Regions from separate parts of the Pseudomonas sp. E102 genome, predicted to be linked through region 1. Evidence: predicted binding sites of a transcription regulator. Region 1 holds the regulator's gene; the other holds the start of a gene.
What was found. The regulator sigma-54, encoded in region 1, starts transcription at its own class of promoters, with help from an activator protein. The targets are predictions, from matches to a motif close to ANTGGCATNNANNTTGCTNT.

Region 1 (7,962 bases):
ATGCGAATATCGATGTCATTGAAAATGCTGCGCGTCCCTCGCTTGAAGGACAGTCCCTTCAGCTCGACCGCGTAGGCGTTGTCGGCACTCATCTAAACTCCTTGCGATGCAGCCTCATATCCGAATGCCCAGGCCAACCGACAAATGCCGGTACCGCCGGGCACACGAACCGGCGGCGAACTATATCACTGCAAGCGTCAGGCGCCCAAGGCCAACCCCCCGCCCGTTAAGCCTGGCTTAAGGTAAAACACCACATTTTATGTCCAGCCTTGCAACCGTTCGAACAAAGCGTGACGAACTAACGTGAGGGAATCGTTCATTACCGCTATAATCGCCGCCTTTTCATCGGGCTATACGATCTGACATGAGCCAATCCAGCGACCTGATTCAATCGGCACAACGTACCATCCGCCTCGAGCTCGAAGCCGTACAAGGCTTACTGGCCCACATCGACGCTGATTTCGTACGTGCCTGCGAGATGATTCTGGCCAGCAAGGGCCGCGTGGTCGTGGTCGGCATGGGTAAGTCCGGCCACATCGGCAACAAGATCGCCGCCACGCTGGCGAGCACGGGCACGACGGCATTTTTTGTCCACCCGGCCGAAGCCAGCCACGGCGACATGGGCATGATTACCCGGGACGACGTCATCCTGGCCCTGTCCAACTCCGGCTCGACCAATGAAATCCTCACGTTGCTGCCGCTGATCAAGCGCCTGGGCATCCAGATGATCAGCATCACCGGCAACCCGGACTCCCCGTTGGCCAAGGCCGCCGAGGTGAACCTCAATGTCCATGTCGAGCACGAAGCCTGCCCGCTGAACCTGGCCCCGACCTCCTCCACCACCGCGGCACTGGTCATGGGCGATGCCCTGGCCGTGGCCCTGCTGGAAGCCCGTGGCTTCACGGCGGAGGATTTCGCCTTTTCCCATCCCGGTGGCGCGCTGGGCCGTCGCCTGCTGCTGAAAGTCGAAAACGTGATGCACGCCGGAGAAGAGCTGCCGCAGGTGCAACGCGGCACGCTGCTCAAAGATGCGCTGATGGAAATGACCCGCAAGGGCCTGGGCATGACCGTGATCCTCGAAGCCGACGGCAAGCTCGCCGGGATTTTCACAGACGGCGACCTGCGCCGCACCCTCGACCGCGCGATCGACATTCGCAACGCAACCATCGACGAAGTCATGACGCTGCACGGCAAGACCGCACGCGCCGACATGCTGGCCGCCGAAGCCCTTAAAATCATGGAAGACCACAGGATAAACGCACTGGTGGTAGTGGATGACGAAGACCGCCCGATCGGCGCCTTCAACCTGTCCGACTTGCTGCGTGCTGGAGTAATGTAATGACGACCGACCTGCTGCAACGGGGCAAGACCATCAAGCTCGCCGTATTCGACGTCGACGGTGTACTCACCGACGGCCGCCTTTATTTCCTCGAAGACGGCAGCGAATTCAAGACCTTCAACACACTCGACGGCCAAGGCATCAAGATGCTGATGGCCTCGGGCGTGCAAACGGCCATTATCAGCGGCCGCAAGACCCCGGTGGTCGAACGGCGGGCGAAGAACCTGGGCATCCCCCACCTTTACCAGGGCCGCGAAGACAAACTGGTGGTTCTGGACGAGCTCCTTGGCCAACTCAATCTAAGCTATGAACAGGTCGCCTACCTGGGCGACGATCTGCCGGACCTGCCGGTCATCCGTCGGGTCGGCCTGGGCATGGCAGTGGCCAACGCAGCGGCGTTCGTGCGCGAGCACGCCCATGGCGTCACCACGGCAAGGGGCGGCGAAGGTGCAGCCCGTGAATTCTGTGAACTGATCCTGCGTGCCCAGGGCCACCTCGAAGCGGCCAACGCCGCATACTTGTGAGCCATTTATGCTAAGCAAGAAGATTCGCACCATTCTGGTGTTCAGCTGCATCGCCGCGATTTTCGCTGCGGTGGGCTATTGGAACATCAGCCCGGAACGCTTCCTTGACCAACCCGCGGCCAAGGTCGAGGAAAATGACATCGACTGGTATGCGACCAATACGCATACCCTGCAATACCTGCCGGACGGAAAGGTGCAGTACGAGATGACGGCCGACAAGGTCGATCATGTAAAGGCCAGCGACGTCACGCTGGTGACCAAACCGGACCTGAACATGTTCCGGGGTACCGAATTTCCATGGCACGTGCAGAGCGAACGGGCCGAGGTCAATCCCGGCGGCACCGAAGTCGAACTGATCGACTCGGTGCGCATCGCACGGACCGATGAAAAGAACCGTACGACCATCATCACCAGCAGTCGCATGACGGTCTTCCCGCAGCGAGAATATGCGCAGACCGAGCAACCCGTTAGAATCGACGGCGCTGGCGGCGTGTCGACCGGCGTGGGAATGAAGGCGTATTTGAAGGAAAGCAGGATACACCTGCTATCGAAAGTAAGAGGACAGTATGAAGCTCGCTAAAACCCTCCCTATTTTGCTCAGTCTGGGCGCTGCACTGGGAAGCGCGAGCGCCTGGGCCCTTCCCAACGACCGCGACCAGCCTATCCGCATCCAGGCCGACGACGCGCAACTGGACGACAAGAACGGTGTCGCCACCTATAAGGGTGACGTGATCATTACCCAGGGCTCGATGAAGGTGACCGGCAATACCGTCACCATCACCCGCACCCAGTCCGGCGACATCGACGTAGTGACATCCGTGGGCAACCTGGCGTACTTCGAACAGTTGCAGACCGCAGGCGACACCAAGCCTGTGCAGGGTTACGGGGTCACCATCCAGTATCACGCCGCCCAGGACCGCGTTGTATTGATCGACCGCGCCAAGGTCGTCGACAAGGACAACAACGTGACCCAAGGCGAGAAGATCGTCTACGACACGGTCAAGAAGCTGGCCAGCGCCGGCCGTGCCACTGGCAGCAAGGTGACCGAACAGCGTCCGCGGATCGACATGGTGATCCAGCCGAAAAAGAAAACCGACGAGCAGAAGGCGCAGTAATGGCAACTCTGAAAGCCCAGCACCTGGCCAAGAGCTACAAGAGCCGCCAGGTTGTGCGCGATGTCAGCCTGTCCATCGACAGCGGCCAGATCGTTGGCTTGCTCGGCCCCAACGGCGCGGGCAAGACAACCTGTTTCTACATGATCGTCGGGCTGGTTCAGGCCGACCAGGGCCGCGTACTGATCGACGACCTGGATGTCAGCCACCAGCCGATGCACGGCCGGGCGAAGGCCGGTATCGGTTATCTGCCGCAAGAAGCGTCGATCTTCCGCAAACTGTCGGTGGCCGACAACATCATGGCCATCCTCGAGACCCGCAAGGAGCTCGACAAGGCCGGCCGCCGCCAGGAATTGGAGAGCCTGCTGCAGGAATTCCATATCAGCCACATTCGCGACAACCTGGGCATGAGCCTGTCCGGCGGCGAACGTCGTCGCGTGGAAATTGCCCGCGCCCTGGCTACCGCGCCGAAATTCATTCTGCTCGACGAACCCTTCGCCGGCGTAGACCCGATTTCGGTGGGCGACATCAAGCAGATCATCCATCATCTCAAGGCCAAGGGGATCGGCGTGCTGATCACCGACCACAACGTGCGCGAGACACTGGACATCTGCGAGACCGCCTATATCGTCAACGACGGCCAGTTGATCGCCGAGGGCGACTCGGCCACCATCCTGGCCAACGAGCTGGTCAAGGAAGTGTATCTGGGCCACGAGTTCCGCCTTTAAGCCACGAAGCCTCAGGCGAAGGCCTGGGTGGCGCCGAATGTCCGATGACGACCCGTGGGCACTCTCAATTAATTGAAGACGCCCCCTAGGCAAACACTTCAGTTTCAGGCATATAATTTGCTTAAGTTTGGCGCTCCGGCGCCCTGTAGTGGATGGCGCATGTGCGCCGGCAAATAAGGTGTTAAGCCCCTGCCATGAAACCATCGCTAGTCTTGAGAATGGGCCAGCAGCTGACGATGACACCGCAGCTGCAACAGGCCATCCGCCTGCTCCAATTGTCGACCCTGGACCTGCAACAGGAAATCCAAGAGGCCCTGGAATCCAATCCGATGCTCGAACGCCAGGAAGAGGGCGACGACTTCGACAACACCGATCCACTGGCCGACAATGTCGAGCAGAAAACCACCCCGGAAATCCAGGAACCAACCTACCAACAGGAAGCCGCCCCCACGGTGGACAACCTTGAGGATGGCGAATGGAACGAGCGCATTCCCAACGACCTGCCCGTGGACACGGCTTGGGAAGACGTCTATCAGACCAGCGCCAGCAGCCTGCCGAGCGGCGATGACGACGAATGGGATTTCACTACCCGCACGTCCGCCGGCGAGAGCTTGCAGAGTCATCTGCTCTGGCAACTGAACCTGGCGCCGATGTCCGATACCGATCGCCTGATCGCCGTGACCCTGATCGATTGCATCAACAACCAGGGTTACCTGGACGAGACGCTGGAAGAAATCCTCGAAGCCTTCGACCCCGAGCTCGACATCGAGCTGGACGAGATCGAAGCCGTCTTGCATCGCATCCAGCAGTTCGAACCCGCCGGCATCGGTGCTCGCAACCTGGGCGAATGCCTGTTGCTGCAGCTGCGCCAATTGCCCGCCAAAACCCCGTGGCTGGCCGAAGCCAAGCGCCTGGTGACCGATTACATCGACCTTTTGGGCGGACGCGACTACAGCCAACTGATGCGTCGCATGAAGCTCAAGGAAGATGAACTGCGCCAGGTCATCGAGCTGGTGCAAAGCCTCAACCCGCGTCCTGGCTCACAGATCGAATCCACCGAGCCCGAATACGTCGTCCCCGACGTAATCGTGCGCAAGCACAACGATCGCTGGCTGGTGGAGCTCAACCAGGAGTCGATGCCCAAGCTGCGCGTCAACGCCCAGTACGCAGGTTTCGTCAAACGCGCCGATACCAGCGCCGACAACACCTTCATGCGCAACCAGTTGCAGGAAGCGCGCTGGTTCATCAAGAGCCTGCAGAGCCGCAACGAAACCCTGATGAAAGTCGCCACCCAGATCGTCGAGCATCAGCGCGGCTTCCTGGAATATGGCGACGAAGCGATGAAGCCGTTGGTCCTGCATGACATTGCCGAGGCGGTGGGCATGCACGAATCGACGATTTCACGGGTGACCACCCAGAAATTCATGCATACCCCTCGGGGCATCTATGAATTGAAATACTTTTTCTCCAGCCACGTCAGCACCTCCGAAGGCGGCGAATGCTCGTCCACGGCCATCCGCGCGATCATCAAAAAACTGGTCGCTGCGGAAAATCAGAAAAAGCCGTTGAGTGACAGCAAGATCGCTGGTTTACTGGAGGCACAAGGCATTCAGGTGGCCCGCCGTACCGTCGCCAAATACCGCGAATCCCTGGGGATCGCACCTTCGAGCGAACGCAAGCGGTTGATGTAACAGGCCACGCCACAGCGTTCCAGTGGCAGGCACCCAGCCTGCCGCTTTATGCACTGGCAACGAAGGAGAAGCTGTATGCAAGTCAACATCAGTGGACACCAACTGGAAGTGACCGAACCCCTGCGCACCTACATCGGCGAAAAACTCGACCGATTGGAGAGGCATTTCGACAAGATCACCAACGTGCAAGTCATTCTGAACGTCGAAAAGCTGAAGCAGAAGATCGAAGCCACACTGCATATTCCCGGCGGAGAAGTGGTTGCCAATGCGGAGCATGATGACATGTATGCCGCGATTGACCTGCTGACCGACAAGCTGGATCGCCAACTCAAAAAGCATAAGGAAAAGACCCAGAGCCTCCTCCAGGGCGCAACCGGTCGTTAACCCCCCCAATCCATGATCCGACTAGAAACCATCCTGACCCCCGGCCGTTCCCAGGTGAACGCGCCGGGTGGCAGTAAGAAGAAAGCCCTCGAACAAATTGCCAACCTGATCCACCGCGAAGTGCCGGATCTGGAAATGCAGGACGTCTTCGAGGCCCTTATCGCCCGTGAAAAACTAGGCTCCACCGGTTTTGGCAACGGCATCGCCATTCCACATTGCCGCCTCAAAGGCTGTACGTCGCCGATCAGCGCGCTACTGCACCTTGAAGCGCCCATAGATTTCGACGCCATCGACGGCGCCCCGGTCGACCTGCTGTTCGTATTGCTGGTTCCGGAAGCGGCGACCGATGCGCACCTTGAGCTGCTGCGCCAGATCGCCAGCATGCTGGACCGCAAGGAAGTGCGCGAAAGACTGCGCAGCGCAACGAGTAACGACGCTTTGTATCAGGTTGTCCTGGACGAGCAGAACGGTCATTAAACATGCGCATGATCATCGTCAGTGGCCGCTCCGGCTCCGGTAAAAGTACCGCCCTCAATGTGCTTGAGGACAGCGGCTACTACTGCATCGACAACTTGCCGGCAGGCCTGCTTCCGGAGTTGGCCGAGCGCGCCCTGATCCACACCGAACTGGCGCAACCGCTGGTCGCCGTGTCGGTCGATGCCCGTAACCTGCCCAGCCACTTGTCGCGCTTCCCCGAACTGCTCGAGGAAGTGCGCAGCCGCCATATCCAATGCGATGTGCTCTACCTGGATGCCGACGAAGAAACCTTGCTCAAGCGTTTCTCCGAAACTCGCCGGCGCCATCCACTGAGCAATGCGAGCCGCTCCCTGGCCGAAGCGATCCATGACGAAAGCCAACTGCTCGGGCCCATCGCGGACCTGGCGGACCTCAAGCTCAACACCACGAACCTGAACCTGTATCAACTGCGCGACACCCTCAAGTTGCGCCTGCTGAACCAGCCAGAACCGGGTACGGCCTTTCTCGTCGAATCGTTCGGTTTCAAACGCGGAATGCCGGTAGATGCCGACCTGGTGTTCGATGTCCGCTGTTTACCCAACCCTTATTGGAAACCGGAACTGCGCGAGCAGTCCGGGCTGGACCAACCGGTAATCGACTACTTGGCCGCCCAGCCGGATGTCGAAGAGATGTACCAGGACATTTCCAGCTACCTGCTCAAATGGCTGCCCCGCTTTGCCGCTAGCAACCGCGCCTACGTCACGATCGCCATTGGCTGTACGGGTGGCCATCACCGCTCCGTCTACCTGACCGAACGCCTGGGTCAGCTCCTGCAACAATCCCTGAAGAACGTCCAGGTTCGCCACCGCGACCTCAGCTAAAGGATTCACACCGCGATGCCTGCTCGTGAAATTGAAATCATCAACAAGCTGGGTTTGCATGCCCGAGCGTCGGCGAAATTCGTAGGTGTGGCGGGTCAGTTTCCTGAGACCACGATCCGGGTCGGGCGCACGCCTGAGAGTACCGTCGATGGTAAAAGCATCATGGCGATGATGATGCTCGCCGCTGGCAAGGGCACCAAGATCCACTTGAGCACCGAGGGCGAACAGGCCCAGGAGGCGATGGATGCCTTGGTGGCGCTGATCAACAACTATTTCGACGAGGGGGAATAACTCCTCCGGACCCAAGGCCATTTCGTCGCGAGGGAGCTTGCTCCCGCTCGGCCGGGCTGGCGCTCCAGTGCGCAGCGGCCGCAAGATGTTGGGGCCGCTTCGCGGCTCAGCGGAACAAGCTCCCTCGCCACAAAAACGGACTTGCCATGAGCTCTAATCGACACAAAAAAGGCGCGTCATCCACATGAATGACGCGCCTTTTTTTGTGGCCTTGAGTATCAGCTACCCGCCACGGTCATCCGCTCGATCAACACCGAGCCCGTGCGGATGTTGCTGCGCAGCTCCAAATCATTCCCCACCGCCACGATCTGCTTGAACATGTCACGCATGTTTCCGGCGATGGTGACTTCCTGAACCGGGAACTGGATCTCGCCATTCTCGACCCAGAAACCCGCCGCGCCACGGGAATAATCCCCGGTCACCATGTTCAGCCCATGGCCCATCAACTCCGTTACCAACAGCCCCCGGCCCATGCGCCGAAGCAATGCCGCCTGGTCTTCTTCGCCATGGGTAACGAAAAGGTTATGCACACCGCCAGCGTTGGCGGTGCTCGGCA
Region 2 (7,962 bases), 620 kb from region 1:
TCGTCTTTACCCGAAGCACGCATGTTGTCGAGCTTCTTGCCCTTGGTAGGGTTCACGCCCAGGTCGTTGTCACGGCTGTTCAGACCAACGATCTGGCCGCCGTAGATTTCCTGGCCGTGCTCGACAAACAGCTTGCCACGCGCCTGGAGAGTTTCCAGGGAGTAGGTCAGTGCCTTGCCGGTTTCAACCGATACCAGAACGCCATTCTGACGGCCGGACATGTCGCCCGACTTCATCACGTCGTAACGGTCGAAGATCGAGGTCAGGATGCCAGCACCGTTGGTCAGGGTCAGGAACTGGTTACGGAAACCGATCAGACCGCGAGCAGGGATGTTGTATTCCAGACGTACACGGCCTTTGCCATCCGGCACCATGTTGGTCAGGTCGCCCTTACGCAGGCCCATCTCTTCCATCACCTTGCCCTGGGATTCTTCCGGCAGGTCGATGGTGACGTTTTCGAACGGTTCGTGCTTCACGCCGTCAACCAGACGGATGATCACTTCCGGACGGCCTACAGCCATTTCGAAGCCTTCGCGACGCATGGTTTCGATCAGTACCGAAAGGTGCAGTTCGCCACGGCCGGAAACCTTGAACTTATCAGCCGAGTCGCCTTCTTCAACGCGCAGTGCAACGTTGTACAGCAGCTCTTTGTCCAGACGTTCCTTGATGTTACGGGACGTCACGAACTTGCCTTCTTTACCGCAGAATGGCGAGTCGTTGACCTGGAAGGTCATGGAAACGGTCGGCTCGTCGACGGTCAACGGCTTCATCGCTTCAACGGTGTCCGGGTGGCACAGGGTGTCGGAGATGAACAGCGAGTCCATACCGCTGATGCAGACGATGTCGCCGGCGGCAGCTTCTTCGACGTCAACGCGATGCAGGCCATGGTGACCCATCAGCTTCAGGATACGACCGTTGCGGCGCTTGCCGTCGGCGCCGATAGCCACGACCGGGGTGTTCGGCTTGACGCGACCACGGGCGATACGGCCAACACCGATCACACCCAGGAAGCTGTTGTAGTCCAGTGCCGAGATCTGCATTTGGAACGGACCGTCACGGTCAACGGCCGGTGCAGGTACGTTGTCGACGATCGACTGGTACAGCGGGGTCATGTCTTCAGCCATGTCGGTGTGGTCCAGACCGGCAATGCCGTTCAGGGCCGAGGCGTAGACGACTTTGAAGTCCAACTGTTCTTCGGTGGCGCCCAGGTTGTCGAACAGGTCGAAGATCTGATCCAGAACCCAGTCCGGACGCGCGCCTGGACGGTCAACCTTGTTGATGCACACGATCGGACGCAGGCCGGCTTCGAAGGCCTTCTTGGTCACGAAACGGGTTTGCGGCATAGGGCCGTCCTGGGCGTCAACCAGCAGCAGCACGGAGTCGACCATCGACATCACGCGCTCTACTTCACCACCGAAGTCGGCGTGGCCCGGGGTGTCCACGATGTTGATGTGGTAGCCGTTCCAGTTGATGGCGGTGTTTTTCGCCAGGATGGTAATACCGCGCTCTTTTTCCTGGTCGTTGGAGTCCATCACGCGCTCGTCGTTGAGCTCGTTGCGCTCCAGGGTGCCGGATTGACGCAAGAGTTTGTCTACCAGGGTGGTCTTACCATGGTCAACGTGAGCAATGATGGCGATGTTGCGTAGATTTTCGATCACTTGTGTATCTCGATCAGAGGATTCGGTGTGCTGACAGGTCGTGGCAGCGATTTACAGTAGAGTCCGACAGTTACAGCGTGTCGGCGGCGTCGGGGGGCCGGTGACGCAGGCCACAGGCAAACAGCCCCGGGCACTTAGCTCGGTCGATAAACGCGCACATTGGCATGCCCCTCACTGAGCAAATGGTGAGCATGCAGGCGACTCATCACGCCTTTGTCGCAATACAGCAGGTACTGGCGAGTAGGGTCCAGTTCCTTGAAACGCGCGTTCACTGCATAGAACGGCATCGTTTGTACCTCGACGCCGGCGATACTCAGCGGGTCGTCCTCAGCATCGTCCGGGTGACGGATGTCGATGATGATCTGACCGGCCAGCGCTTCGCCGACTTCTTCAATCTGGATGTCCTGGCCCAATTCGTCGATGACCCGATCGATCGGTACCAGCCTGGCGTTCTCGATCGCGCGCTCGAGTACCGCCATGTCGAATTCTTTCTCTTCGTGCTCCACGCGCCCGCGCTTGGCCGCCGTCTTCGGATTGACCGAAATGACCCCGCAGTACTCGGGCATGTGCCGGGCGAAATCGGCGGTGCCGATCTCGTTCGCCGTGTCGATGATGTCCTGCTTGTGGCTGGCGATCAGCGGGCGCAGCACGAGTTTCTCGGTCACGCAGTCGATCACCGACAGGTTCGGCAGCGTCTGGCTCGATACCTGGGAAATCGCCTCGCCGGTCACCAGCGCGTCGATGTGCAGGCGGTCGGCGATGCTCGTCGCGGCACGCAACATCATACGCTTCAAAATGACGCCCATATGACTGTTATCGACTTTGCCGAGAATCTCGCCCAGGACTTCTTCGAACGGCACGCTCACAAATAACACGCGCTGGGAGCTGCCGTACTTCTTCCAGATGAAGTGCGCCACTTCCATCACGCCCAGCTCATGGGCGCGCCCGCCGAGGTTGAAGAAGCAGAAATGGCTCATCAGGCCGCGACGCATGATCTGGTAAGCGGCGACGGTGGAATCGAAGCCACCGGACATCAGCACCAGCGTCTGCTCCAGTGACCCCAACGGGTAACCGCCGATGCTGTCGTGCTGGCTGTGGATCACGAACAACCGCTGGTCGCGAATTTCGATGCGCACTTCAACCTGCGGATCTTTCAGCGAGATCCCGGCGGCGCCGCACTGCCGGCGCAATTGGCTGCCGACATAACGTTCCACGTCCATGGAACTGAACGGGTGCTTGCCGGCGCGCTTGCAGCGGACCGAAAAAATCTTGCCGGCCAGTGCATCACCATAATGGAGCATGCACTTGGCGAGGATATCGTCGAAGTCCCCCAGCGGGTACTCGTCAACTTGCAGGAAATGCGCGATGCCCGGCATGCAGCTCAGGCGCTCGGTCATTTCCTTCAGCAGCTTGGGTTCGCTGACGCGGGTTTCCAGTTCGAGGTTGTCCCACACACCGTTCACCACCACGGCCGGGTCCAGGTCACGGAGCACGGCACGGATGTTCTTGGCCAACTGGCGGATGAAACGCATCCGTACCGGGCGGCTCTTGATGGTGATCTCGGGGAAGACTTTTACGATTAGTTTCATGAAAACAGCGCGCGAACGGCCAGCCGAAAAAGGGGGGCGCGGATTATAGCGGAAATTGCTCAAGGTTTAACCAGTTTATGTGCAGATGGTTTTGCATGCACCAAAACGGGTCATTATCGATTAACGGCGCCACATTGCAGTGCGTTATTGTCTGACAATCTTTGATTTGCGCCTGTAAAAGCGTGGATTTGGTGCAAAAAACCCATGGTGGGGCACTGGCATGCAATTTGCTCCCTTGTGAGGCAGGTTGCCTTGGCAGAGTATTCGCGCCGGCATCACCCATATCTAAGGGCACTCCACTACCCGCCCGAAGCCACCCGGAGGACATATGTCGAAGTCGGTTCAACTCATCAAAGATCATGACGTCAAGTGGATTGATCTGCGCTTCACTGACACCAAAGGCACTCAACATCACGTGACCATGCCGGCCCGTGATGCGCTGGACGACGAATTCTTCGAAATCGGCAAGATGTTCGACGGTTCTTCCATCTCCGGCTGGAAAGGCATCGAAGCCTCCGACATGATCCTGATGCCGGACGACGAAACCGCCGTCCTGGACCCGTTCACCGAAGAGCCGACCCTGATCCTGGTCTGCGACATCATCGAACCTTCGACCATGCAAGGTTATGACCGCGACCCACGCGCCATTGCCCACCGCGCCGAGGAATACCTGAAGTCCACCGGTATCGGCGACACCGCTTTCTTCGGTCCAGAGCCTGAGTTCTTCATCTTTGACTCGGTCAAGTTCAAGTCCGATATCTCCGGCTCCATGTTCAAGATCTTCTCCGAACAAGGTTCGTGGATGTCCGACCAGGACGTGGAAGGCGGCAACAAAGGCCACCGTCCAGGTATCAAAGGCGGCTACTTCCCGGTTCCACCGTTCGACTTCGACCACGAAATCCGTACCTCCATGTGCAACGCACTGGAAGAAATGGGCCAGACCGTCGAAGTTCACCACCACGAAGTGGCAACTGCCGGCCAGAACGAAATCGGTGTGAAATTCAACACACTGGTGAAGAAGGCTGACGAAGTCCAGACCCTGAAGTACTGCGTACACAACGTTGCCGACGCCTACGGCCGCACCGCGACCTTCATGCCGAAGCCTCTGTACGGCGACAACGGTTCGGGCATGCACGTGCACATGTCGATCTCCAAGGACGGCAAGAACACCTTCGCTGGCGAAGGTTATGCCGGTCTGTCGGACACTGCCCTGTACTTCATCGGTGGCATCATCAAGCACGGTAAGGCCCTGAACGGCTTCACCAACCCGTCGACCAACTCCTACAAGCGTCTGGTACCAGGCTTCGAAGCCCCGGTCATGCTGGCCTACTCGGCTCGCAACCGTTCCGCCTCGATCCGTATCCCTTACGTTAACAGCCCAAAAGCCCGCCGTATCGAAGCGCGCTTCCCGGATCCGGCTGCCAACCCATACCTGGCCTTCGCTGCACTGATGATGGCCGGCCTGGACGGTATCCAGAACAAGATCCACCCTGGCGATGCCGCTGACAAAAACCTGTATGACCTGCCGCCTGAAGAGGCCAAGGAAATCCCACAGGTTTGTGGCAGCCTGAAAGAAGCCCTGGAAGAGCTGGACAAGGGCCGTGCGTTCCTGACCAAGGGCGGCGTATTCAGCGATGACTTCATCGACGCTTACATCGCACTGAAAAGCGAAGAAGAAATCAAGGTTCGCACCTTCGTACACCCACTGGAATACGAGCTGTACTACAGCTGCTGATCCAGTAAGCGCCGCCACGCACGGCGTGAACTAAAGAGAGGCCTCCTTCGGGAGGCCTTTTTTATGGGCGCAGGATGCGTGCATGATGGTGCGCCGCTTCCCTTACAAGACGAGATCGCCAATGACTTCCCGCTTGAAGATTTGCCTCGCCCTGTCTGCCGCACTGCTGTGTTCCACAGCCGAGGCCAGCAACGCCCCCGACGCCCTGACGCCGTTGCTCAATGCCATCGGCGAACGCCTGCTGATCGCAGATCAAGTGGCATTGAGCAAATGGGACAGTGGCAAACCCGTAGAGGACCGTCCGCGCGAGCGCGAAGTCATTGCCGCCGCCGTGGCCCAGGCGCCCACCTACAAGCTGAACGGCGAGACGGTGGAGGCGTTTTTCGCCGCCCAGATAGAAGCCAACAAACTGGTCCAATACATCAACTTGTCCGACTGGGCCCTGGACGGCAAGGCGCCAGACCTGCCGCGCCCGGACCTGGTAGGCGAGATCCGCCCTAAACTCGACCGCCTGCAAAAACGCCTGCTGCAACAACTGGCCGACTTCGCGCCCTACCGCACCGATCCACAGTGCCCGCAATGGCTGGCCCAGGCCACCCACCACAACAAACAGCACCCGGTGCACCGGCTGGCCCTGATCCGGGCAACCGGCGGACTGTGTATATCCATAAAACCCTGAGGCCACACCCCCTTTCCCTGTGGGAGCGAGCTTGCTCGCGATGAGGCGGACTCTGGGCTGGGCGCAACACTTTGGCCAACCGCTCTCCGTGACCTATGCTGCAACTATCACCTCTTGTTTTCGGTCAATTTTTCCATGGGTCGTGGTTTATCAATCTTCTTTTTGTTGCTGCTGACGCTGCCCGCCGCCGCGCAGATCTACAAATACACCGACGCCAACGGCAACACCGCCTACAGCAACCAGCCGCCCGACGGCGTGCCGGCCCAGGCGGTGGAGTTGCCGCCGCTCAACAGCGTTGAAACCCAGGCTCCGACCACCCCGGAAACGCCCGCACCTGCGCAAAACAACGACGCGCCGCGCAACGCCTACGACCTGCTGGAACTGACCGACATTCCAACCGATGAGGCCCTGCGCGCCAACAATGGCACCTTCACCGTCGGCGTTCGGACACAACCGCGCCTGCAAAGCCCCCATCTGTTCAGGTTGCTGCTGGACGGCCAGCCCTATGGCCAGCCTAGCAATGTGCCACGGCTGCAATTGATGAACATCGATCGCGGCGAGCACAGCCTCGCAGTCCAGGTCATCGACGGCGAGCGCCTGGTGCAGCAGAGCGAAACCGTCACCTTCACCGTGCAGCGGGTACACGTTCCTTGAGCCGCTGGTTACTCGCCGCAGCCCTGCTGTTGAGCGCATCGCCGGGCCTGGCGCAGGTCTATACCTACATCGACGCCCAGGGCAATCGTGTCTTCACCGACCAGCCCCGCCCCGGCAATGCCAAGAAACTGCAGCTATCACCGGGCAACCGGGTGCAGGCGCCGCCCCCGGGTACAACCTCAACGGCGCCACCGGAGGAACCGCGACCCGAACCATTGTTTCGTTACGAGATGCTCCGGCTGCTGATTCCCGAACCGGACGCCACGATACGCAGCACCGCCGGGGAGCTGATCGTCACCGCCACCAGCGAACCCGGCCTGCAGAAAGGCCATCGCTACCGCCTGCTGCTGGATGGCAAACCCACCGGCGCCGCAGGGCCCAGCCCGGTATTCGCGTTGAAGAATATCGACCGTGGCAGCCATCAACTGGCGGTTGAAATCCTCGATGAGCAAGACCGTATCGTCGAACGCACCGCCAACCAACCCTTCCACATGCAGCGCATGTCCCTGGCACAGAAGCGCCGCGTCAAACCTTGTACAAAGGCCGATTACGGCCAACGTCCCGAATGCCCGCTCGCCGACAAGCCCAAGGAAGAAGAAAGCAGCATCCTGCCGTTCTTCTAATGCCCCTGGAGATGGAGCACCATATTGGTGCAGGCTCCGCACGCCCTACCCAGATACCAACCCATTTTGGTTCGAAAATACCCGAAAGCGCTGGCAGAACGCCGCGTAAACGAGCGTACAAAGGCTGATTGAGGCTTTAAACGCTTCTTTTCGGAGCCTTGGTTTGGTTTTTGCATTTTCCTGGTATCAGCGCATTAATCGCGCGCGCAATTTGAGGGCTTGCCTCCAATTGCTACGCTTTAAAAGAGGTCCTGATGACCATTAGCGACGCACTACACCGCTTGCTGCTCGACAATCTCACCACCGCGACCATCCTGCTCGACGCCGAACTGCGCCTTGAGTACATGAACCCGGCGGCGGAGATGCTCTTGGCTGTCAGTGGCCAGCGCAGCCATGGGCAGTTCATCAGCGAACTGTTTACCGAATCCGCCGAAGCGCTCAACTCCCTGCGCCAGGCCGTCGAGCAAGCCCACCCATTCACCAAGCGCGAAGCCATGCTCACCGCCCTGACCGGCCAGACCCTGACCGTCGACTACGCGGTAACGCCTATCCTGAACAACCACGCCACCCTCCTGTTGCTGGAAGTCCATCCCCGTGATCGCCTGCTGCGCATCACCAAGGAAGAGGCGCAATTGTCCAAGCAGGAAACCAGCAAGATGCTGGTGCGCGGCCTCGCCCACGAGATCAAGAATCCGCTTGGCGGCATACGTGGCGCGGCGCAGTTGCTCGCCCGTGAGCTGCCGGAAGAAAGCCTCAAGGACTACACCAACGTCATCATCGAGGAAGCCGACCGCCTGCGGAACCTGGTGGACCGCATGCTCGGCTCGAACAAGCTTCCGTCCCTGGCGATGTGCAACGTCCACGAAGTGCTGGAGCGCGTCAGCAGCCTGGTCGAAGCGGAAAGCCAGGGCTGCATCACGTTGGTGCGCGACTACGACCCGAGCATCCCCGACGTCCTGATCGACCGCGAGCAGATGATCCAGGCCGTGCTGAACATCGTGCGCAACGCCATGCAGGCCATCAG

Region 2: glnA (type I glutamate--ammonia ligase) is a predicted target of sigma-54. The motif match lies at 3,462-3,481, and genes of this name have one in related genera.

What each region holds. Positions count from the first base shown of each region.
Region 1 covers NZ_CP084025.1:3,946,498-3,954,459, forward strand. The annotation lists gene DOCECA_RS18075 (ATP-binding cassette domain-containing protein) at 1-92, opposite strand, end outside; gene DOCECA_RS18080 (KpsF/GutQ family sugar-phosphate isomerase) at 365-1,339, shown strand; gene DOCECA_RS18085 (KdsC family phosphatase) at 1,339-1,863, shown strand; gene lptC (LPS export ABC transporter periplasmic protein LptC) at 1,871-2,443, shown strand; gene lptA (lipopolysaccharide transport periplasmic protein LptA) at 2,430-2,978, shown strand; gene lptB (LPS export ABC transporter ATP-binding protein) at 2,978-3,703, shown strand; gene DOCECA_RS18105 (RNA polymerase factor sigma-54) at 3,898-5,394, shown strand; gene hpf (ribosome hibernation-promoting factor, HPF/YfiA family) at 5,470-5,778, shown strand; gene ptsN (PTS IIA-like nitrogen regulatory protein PtsN) at 5,791-6,255, shown strand; gene rapZ (RNase adapter RapZ) at 6,258-7,115, shown strand; gene DOCECA_RS18125 (HPr family phosphocarrier protein) at 7,131-7,406, shown strand; gene pmbA (metalloprotease PmbA) at 7,625-7,962, opposite strand, start outside.
Region 2 covers NZ_CP084025.1:4,564,088-4,572,049, forward strand. The annotation lists gene typA (translational GTPase TypA) at 1-1,658, opposite strand, end outside; gene thiI (tRNA uracil 4-sulfurtransferase ThiI) at 1,793-3,247, opposite strand; gene glnA (type I glutamate--ammonia ligase) at 3,576-4,982, shown strand; gene DOCECA_RS20620 (chorismate mutase) at 5,104-5,661, shown strand; gene DOCECA_RS20625 (DUF4124 domain-containing protein) at 5,797-6,315, shown strand; gene DOCECA_RS20630 (DUF4124 domain-containing protein) at 6,312-6,938, shown strand; gene glnL (nitrogen regulation protein NR(II)) at 7,193-7,962, shown strand, end outside.